DNA from 3 places in the Streptomyces sp. NPDC059852 genome. Region 3 is predicted to be linked to each of the others. Evidence: riboswitches for the same ligand, from Rfam matches in the RefSeq annotation. Region 3 holds a riboswitch; each other region holds the start of a gene.
The links. A riboswitch is a leader RNA that binds a small molecule or an ion and turns the genes downstream of it on or off. The one in region 3 is predicted to bind thiamine pyrophosphate.

Region 1: linked by a shared signal. The riboswitch ahead of thiO (glycine oxidase ThiO) and the one ahead of ACFV46_RS10125 (thiamine ABC transporter substrate binding subunit) in region 3 are both predicted to bind thiamine pyrophosphate.
Region 2: linked by a shared signal. The riboswitch ahead of thiC (phosphomethylpyrimidine synthase ThiC) and the one ahead of ACFV46_RS10125 (thiamine ABC transporter substrate binding subunit) in region 3 are both predicted to bind thiamine pyrophosphate.

The regions. Positions count from the first base shown of each region.
Region 1 covers NZ_JBHWJK010000037.1:7,744-10,001, reverse strand. Annotated here, with positions in the region: gene thiO (glycine oxidase ThiO) at 1-878, opposite strand, end outside; TPP riboswitch at 876-987, opposite strand; gene ACFV46_RS31385 (hypothetical protein) at 1,039-1,383, shown strand; gene ACFV46_RS31380 (hypothetical protein) at 1,508-2,258, shown strand, end outside.
Region 2 covers NZ_JBHWJK010000021.1:22,217-24,474, reverse strand. Annotated here, with positions in the region: gene thiC (phosphomethylpyrimidine synthase ThiC) at 1-1,152, opposite strand, end outside; TPP riboswitch at 1,145-1,301, opposite strand; gene ACFV46_RS24690 (YibE/F family protein) at 1,373-2,258, shown strand, end outside.
Region 3 covers NZ_JBHWJK010000006.1:127,186-129,443, reverse strand. Annotated here, with positions in the region: gene rlmN (23S rRNA (adenine(2503)-C(2))-methyltransferase RlmN) at 90-1,196, shown strand; TPP riboswitch at 1,221-1,326, shown strand; gene ACFV46_RS10125 (thiamine ABC transporter substrate binding subunit) at 1,404-2,258, shown strand, end outside.

The sequences.
Region 1 (2,258 bases), on a different contig from region 3:
AGCTCGTACACGCCGCCCGCGGTCACCGTGGTGTCCCAGCCCAGTTCCTCGCTCGTCGCCCCGACGACCAGCTCCCCGCTCTCGCGTGGCACCAGGTACACCTGGCTGCCCCGCACCATCGCGCGCACGGTACGGCTCAGGAACGGCGCGAGGCCCCGCGGCACGGTCAGCCGCAGCACCTGCCCCTTCACGGGCCGCACGGGCGGCCGTACGTCGTCGGGGACGCCCGCGAGCCGGCCGCTCAGGCTGCCCGCGGCGAGGACCACCCGGTCCGCGCGCAGCGCCGTGCCGTCCGTGGTGGTGACCCCCGTCGCCCGGTCCGCCGTGACGTCCAGACGCTCGGCCCAGGCCCGGTGGAAGGTCACACCGGCGCGCTCGCACGCCTCCAGCAGCGCCCCGGCCAGCCGCCGGGGGTCGATCTGGTGGTCGCCGTCCACCCGCAGCCCGCCGCGCACGCCGGGCGCGAGCATCGGCTCCAGGCGCCGGCACTCCCGGCCGGTCAGCCATGTGGAGTCCAGCCCCGAACGGGTCTGCAGGGCGTGCAGTTCGCGCAGGTGGGCACGGTCGTCCGCGTCGAGGGCGACGGCGAGCGTGCCGCAGCGGCGGTAGCCGAGGGTGTGCCCGGTGGAGTCGCCGAGCTCGGCCGCGAAGTCCGGGTAGCGGTGGGCCGATTCGAGGGTGAGCCCCAGCAGGGTCTGTTCCCCGTAGTGGAGTTCGGTGACGGCGGCCAGCATCCCGGCCGCCACCTGGGCGGCCCCGCCGCCCGGCTCCGGGTCCACCACGGCCGTGGCGAACCCGCGTTGCGCGGCCCGCCACGCCGTGACCAGGCCGATGATCCCGCCCCCGACGACGAGGACGTCTGACGTACGTGAGGACATGGGCGTCCAGCCCCTCCCTTCGCCGGCATGACCCGGATCAGGTTCGTACGGTCGGAGGCCGCCAGCCTCCCTCTCAGCCCGGTGCGTCCGGGCTCCCGCGAGTGCTCTACGGTGGCCACCCTAGCCCGCAGCCCCAGGTATCGGTAAGGGAGCCTCCCGCATGGCCCGCTCGCTCGACGGTCTCGTCCTCGCCCCCGTCGCCGACCAGGCGCCGGGGCAGGTCGGCACGCGCACCCGCTTCACGTACCACGAGCGGGACGGCGTGGTCTGGGCCGAGTACGACGGCGGCGACGTGGTGCGCGGGCACCTCGTCGGCACCCGCGACGGCGACCGGCTGGACTTCCGGTACGTGCAGCTCAAGCGGGACGGCACGACCTCCTCGGGCCACTGCGTGTCCACGGTGGGCGAACTCCCCGACGGGCGCGTGCGCCTGACCGAGACGTGGGAGTGGGAGTCGCAGGCGGGCAGCGGCACCAGTGTGGTCGAGCAGGTGCCCGCGTCCTGACGACGGTACGGCGGAGAAGGATCCGGACGTACAACCGTTGGAGATCGGTGAGGGTCTAGCGGGAGAAGGGCCGTTCCCCCGGAAGGCGCCGTCCGTCTCCCGCGTCCCAGCAGAGGATGTCTCCATGCCGATACCCCCGCACAACCGCCGCGCCTCCCGTGCCGCCGCCGCCCTCGGCGCCGCCGGCCTGATCGTGCTGGCCGCGGCTCCCGCCGCCTTCGCTGAGGAGGCCGGACCCGACCTGGTCCTCGGAGGCGTCGAGCCGGTCCACGGGCTGCGACCGGGGAGCACGTTCGACGTCCCGGTCACCGTGACGAACAAGGGCACCGTGACCGCCGAGAAGGCGTGGGTCTCCTACTCCGTCACCCGGGGGCTCGACCTCGTGGACGTCCCTTCCAACTGCCGTGTGCAGCACGTCAGGTCCTACGACGAGATGCCCGAGTACTGGACCGCGACGTGCGCGTACGACCAGCCGGTGGAGCCGGGCGTCGTCCTCACGCCCGAGAAGCCTCTCCGGGTCGAGGCACTGGACCGCGCGTACAACGACAGGCTGCGGCTGCGCGTCGGGTACGGGACCGCCCCGTCGGACGACGAGAACGGAGAGCCGTCGGTGCAGGGGACCGCCCCGGCGGTGGGACTGGTCGAGGGACCGGCCGGGGGCGAGGGTTCCGCGAAGTACGTCTACGTGCCGGTCAGCACCGTCAACACGGCCGACTACCAGGTGACGGGTGCCGCGTTGAGCGGGAGGGTCGGCGACACGGTGACGATGAAGGTGGGGTTCGCCAACGCCGGGCCCGCCTGGCTCCTGGAGGAGGGCGGGGTGCCGGGCGTCCACATCCTGATCAAGCTTCCCGCCGGAACGTCGGTCGTCAAGC
Region 2 (2,258 bases), on a different contig from region 3:
GAGCGTCCTCAACTCCGCGAACTGCGCCTCGTCGTTGGCGTCCGCGATCGACCCCGGCCTGAGGCCGTCGCCCAGCGAGTAGGTGACGTCGTAGGCGGCGAGGATCTCGCAGAGCTCCTCGAAGTTCTCGTACAGGAAGCTCTCCTTGTGGTGCGCCAGGCACCATGCGGCCATGATCGAGCCGCCCCGGGAGACGATGCCCGTCTTGCGGTTCGCGGTGAGCGGCACGTACGGCAGGCGCACGCCCGCATGGACCGTCATGTAGTCCACGCCCTGCTCTGCCTGCTCGATGACCGTGTCCTTGTAGATCTCCCAGGTCAGTTCCTCGGCCTTGCCGTCGACCTTCTCCAGTGCCTGGTAGAGCGGCACCGTGCCGATGGGGACGGGCGAGTTGCGCAGCACCCACTCGCGCGTGGTGTGGATGTTGCGGCCGGTGGAGAGGTCCATGACCGTGTCGGCGCCCCAGCGGGTCGCCCACGTCATCTTCTCGACCTCCTCCTCGATGGAGGACGTCACCGCCGAGTTGCCGATGTTGGCGTTGACCTTCACCAGGAACCGCTTGCCGATGATCATCGGCTCGATCTCCGGGTGGTTGACGTTGGCGGGCAGGACCGCCCGGCCCGCGGCGATCTCCGCACGGACCACCTCGGGGTCGACGTTCTCCCGGATCGCCACGAACTCCATCTCGGGGGTGATCTCCCCGCGGCGGGCGTACGCGAGTTGCGTGACCGCCTGTCCGTCACGGCTGCGCCGGGGCTGGCGCGGCCGTCCCGGGAACACCGCGTCGAGGTTGCGCAGACCTCCGCGCGGCGCGGTGTGCTTGATCCCGTCGTCCTCGGGCCGTACGGGCCGGCCCGCGTACTCCTCGGTGTCCCCGCGGGCGATGATCCAGTTCTCCCGCAGCGGGGGCAGCCCACGGCGGACGTCGGTCTCGGCGGCCGGATCGGTGTACGGGCCCGACGTGTCGTACAGCGTGACCGACTGCCCGTTGGTGAGGTGCACCTGGCGGACCGGCACCCGCAGATCGGGGCGTGAGCCCTCGACGTACGCCTTGTGCCAGCCGATGGACTTCCCGGCCTCTGCGGAGGATGCGCCCGGCAGGGGCGATTCGTCCTGGTTCGAGGCAGGCGTGCGCGCGTCCTTGATGGTCATGAGACCTACTCCCTACGCCGGCATTACCCGGTAACAGGTTCGGCGGTCGACGCAGCGGTGTCCGTCCGCCGATGTTTCATGTGAAACATCGCTGGGACGGAGGTCAGCGCCCTCTCAGCCCGGTGCTCCGAGCTCCCGCGTGTACAAAGGTGCCTCCACGCTAGCGCCCGTCCGGGCGCGGTGAACAGAGGGCCCTCACCGTTCTTGCGATGATCGGGCGGTGACCACGACGCATGAACCTCCGTACCCGCCGCACGAACCGCGCCGCGGCCGAGGCCCTGGAAACGGCCCCGACCGGCACAACGGCCCTGAGGAGCACCGGGGTTCGGCGGCTCCCGAGGGCGGGCCCGACAGCGGGCACGGCCCCGAGCGCGGCCCTGGCCACGGGCACGGCCCAGGCCACGGGCACTCCCACAGCCACGCCCACGGTCCGGCCGCTCCCGTCTCCCGGCATCTGCGCAAGGTCATCGCGGCCGTCCTGATCCCGTTCGCCGCGGCGGTGGTGGTCGGCCTCGCCGTGCTCTGGCCGGGCGGCGCCCCGGCGCACGAGCGCACCGGGGTCGGCTTCGACCGGCAGACCCAGCAGGCCACGGTCACCAAGGTGGTCGAGTTGAGCTGCAAGGACGTGGGCGCGGGCGGAGCTCCGCCGGCCGGGAGCACCTCGGCCGGGCAGGGCTCCTCCGCCACGCGGGAGGAGAGCGGCACCTGCAAGAAGGCGACCATCCGCGTCGACACGGGGAACGACAAGGGCCGTACGTTCACGGAGATCGTCCAGCCCGACCAGTCACGGCAGTTGAGCGAGGGCCAGGAGGTCGTCGTCGCCTACGAGCCCTCCGCTCCCAAGGACCTCCAGTACGCCGTCGCCGACGTCAACCGTCGCGTCCCGCTCTCGGTGCTCGCCGGGATCTTCGCCGTCGCCGTCGTGCTCGTCGGGCGGCTGCGGGGCGTCATGGCGCTGGTCTCACTGGCCATCAGCTTCCTGCTGCTCAACTTCTTCATCCTGCCGGCGATCCTGCAGGGCTCGAACCCGCTGGTCGTGGCGGTGGTGGGGGCGAGCGCCATCATGCTGATCGCGCTCTATCTGTGCCACGGCCTCTCGGCGCGTA
Region 3 (2,258 bases):
CCGACGATGGCAGACGGCACCCGTGGGTGACCGCCCCCACCCCGCTCCGGCCTGGGCATCCAGAGTTGATCTGCCACACTGGAAGGGTTATGCCTGCACCCGGAGAACTCACATTCGTCGCCCCGCGCGGAGCCAAGAAGCCGCCGCGGCATCTTGCCGATCTCACGCCCGGTGAGCGCAAGGACGCCGTCGCCGCGATCGGCGAGAAGCCGTTTCGTGCCAAGCAGCTGTCGCAGCACTACTTCGCGCGGTACGCGCACGATCCGGAGCAGTGGACCGACATCCCCGCCGGGTCCCGCGCCAAGCTGCGGGAGGAGCTGTTTCCCGAGCTGATGACCGTCGTGCGGCATCTGTCGACCGACGAGGGGACCACGCGCAAGACGCTGTGGCGGCTGTTCGACGGGACGCTCGTGGAGTCCGTGCTGATGCGGTACCCGGATCGGGTCACGATGTGCATCAGTTCTCAGGCCGGGTGCGGGATGAACTGTCCCTTCTGTGCCACCGGGCAGGCGGGACTGGATCGGAATCTGTCCACCGCCGAGATCGTCCATCAGATCGTCGACGGGATGCGGGCGCTCCGGGACGGTGAGGTGCCTGGGGGGCCTGCTCGGCTGTCCAACATCGTCTTCATGGGGATGGGCGAGCCGCTCGCCAACTACAAGCGCGTTGTCGGGGCCATTCGGCGGCTCACCGATCCTGAGCCCGACGGGCTGGGGCTCTCGCAGCGGGGGATCACTGTTTCCACGGTCGGGCTCGTGCCTGCCATTCATCGGTTCGCCGACGAGGGGTTCAAGTGCCGGCTCGCCATCTCGCTGCACGCCCCCGACGACGAGCTGCGTGACACCCTCGTCCCCGTGAACACGCGGTGGAAGGTGCGCGAGGTGCTGGACGCCGGGTTCGAGTACGTCGGGAAGAGCGGCCGCCGGCTGTCCATCGAGTACGCGCTCATCCGGGACATCAACGATCAGGCCTGGCGTGGTGACCGGCTCGGGCGGCTGCTCAAGGGCAAGCCTGTGCATGTCAATCTCATTCCGCTCAACCCGACCCCGGGGTCGAAGTGGACCGCCTCCCGGCCCGAGGACGAGAAGGCGTTCGTCGAGGCCATCGCCGCCCACGGTGTACCGGTGACGATCCGGGACACCCGTGGTCAGGAGATCGACGGGGCGTGTGGTCAGCTCGCCGCCACCGAGCGGTAGTCTGACCGGCGTCAACACATCTGCATATTCCGACAGGGGAGCGCCACAGCGCTGAGAGTGCGGCACCGGCCGCAGACCCTCCGAACCTGGCCCAGGTCATTCTGGGTAGGGAGATCGGTCATCACTCGAGCTGTTGCGCCCTGCCCGAGCCCCCCGGGGCCACGGGCAGGGCCGCGTCTCTTCCTGGTCACCCCCAGGAGGAATCCAGTGAGCATCACCAAGAAGGCCACGGCCCTCGCCGTCGGGCTCGGTCTCGTCGCCCTGCCGGCGCTGACCGCCTGCGGGTCGTCCGACGACGGCGGCGACGGCAGCGGCGGCGGTTCCCGGACCGTCACCCTCGTCAGCCACAACTCGTGGGCCGTGTCCAAGGACGTCCTCGCCGCCTTCGAGAAGCAGTCCGGCTACAAGGTCCGGGTCCTCAAGGACGGCGACGCAGGGCAGGCCGTCAACAAGGCCATCCTGACCAAGGACAACCCCCAGGGCGACGTCTTCTTCGGCGTCGACAACACCCTGCTGTCCCGGGCCCTCGACAACGGCCTGTTCCAGTCGTACGAGGCCAAGGGCTCCGACAAGGTCGCGCCCGAGTTCCGGGTCGACCAGGAGAAGCACCGGGTCACCCCCGTGGACACCGGCGACGTCTGCGTCAACTACGACAAGGCGTACTTCAGCGAGCACGGGCTCACCCCGCCCACCTCCTTCGACGACCTGGTCAAGCCCGCGTACAAGGACCTCCTCGTCACCGAGAACGCCTCCACCTCCTCGCCCGGCCTCGGCTTCCTGCTCGGCACCGCCGCCGAGTACGGCGACGACGGGTGGGAGGGCTACTGGAAGAAGCTGAAGGCCAACGGCGTCAAGGTCGTCGACGGCTGGGAGCAGGCGTACAACGAGGAGTTCTCCGGTTCGGCCGGCGGCAAGAAGGCCAAGGGCGACCGGCCGCTCGTCGTGTCGTACGCCTCCTCGCCGCCCGCCGAGGTGATCTACGCCGATCCCCGGCCCTCGACCGCGCCCACGGGTGTCGTAGAGGGCACCTGCTTCCGGCAGGTCGAGTACGCCGGTCTGCTC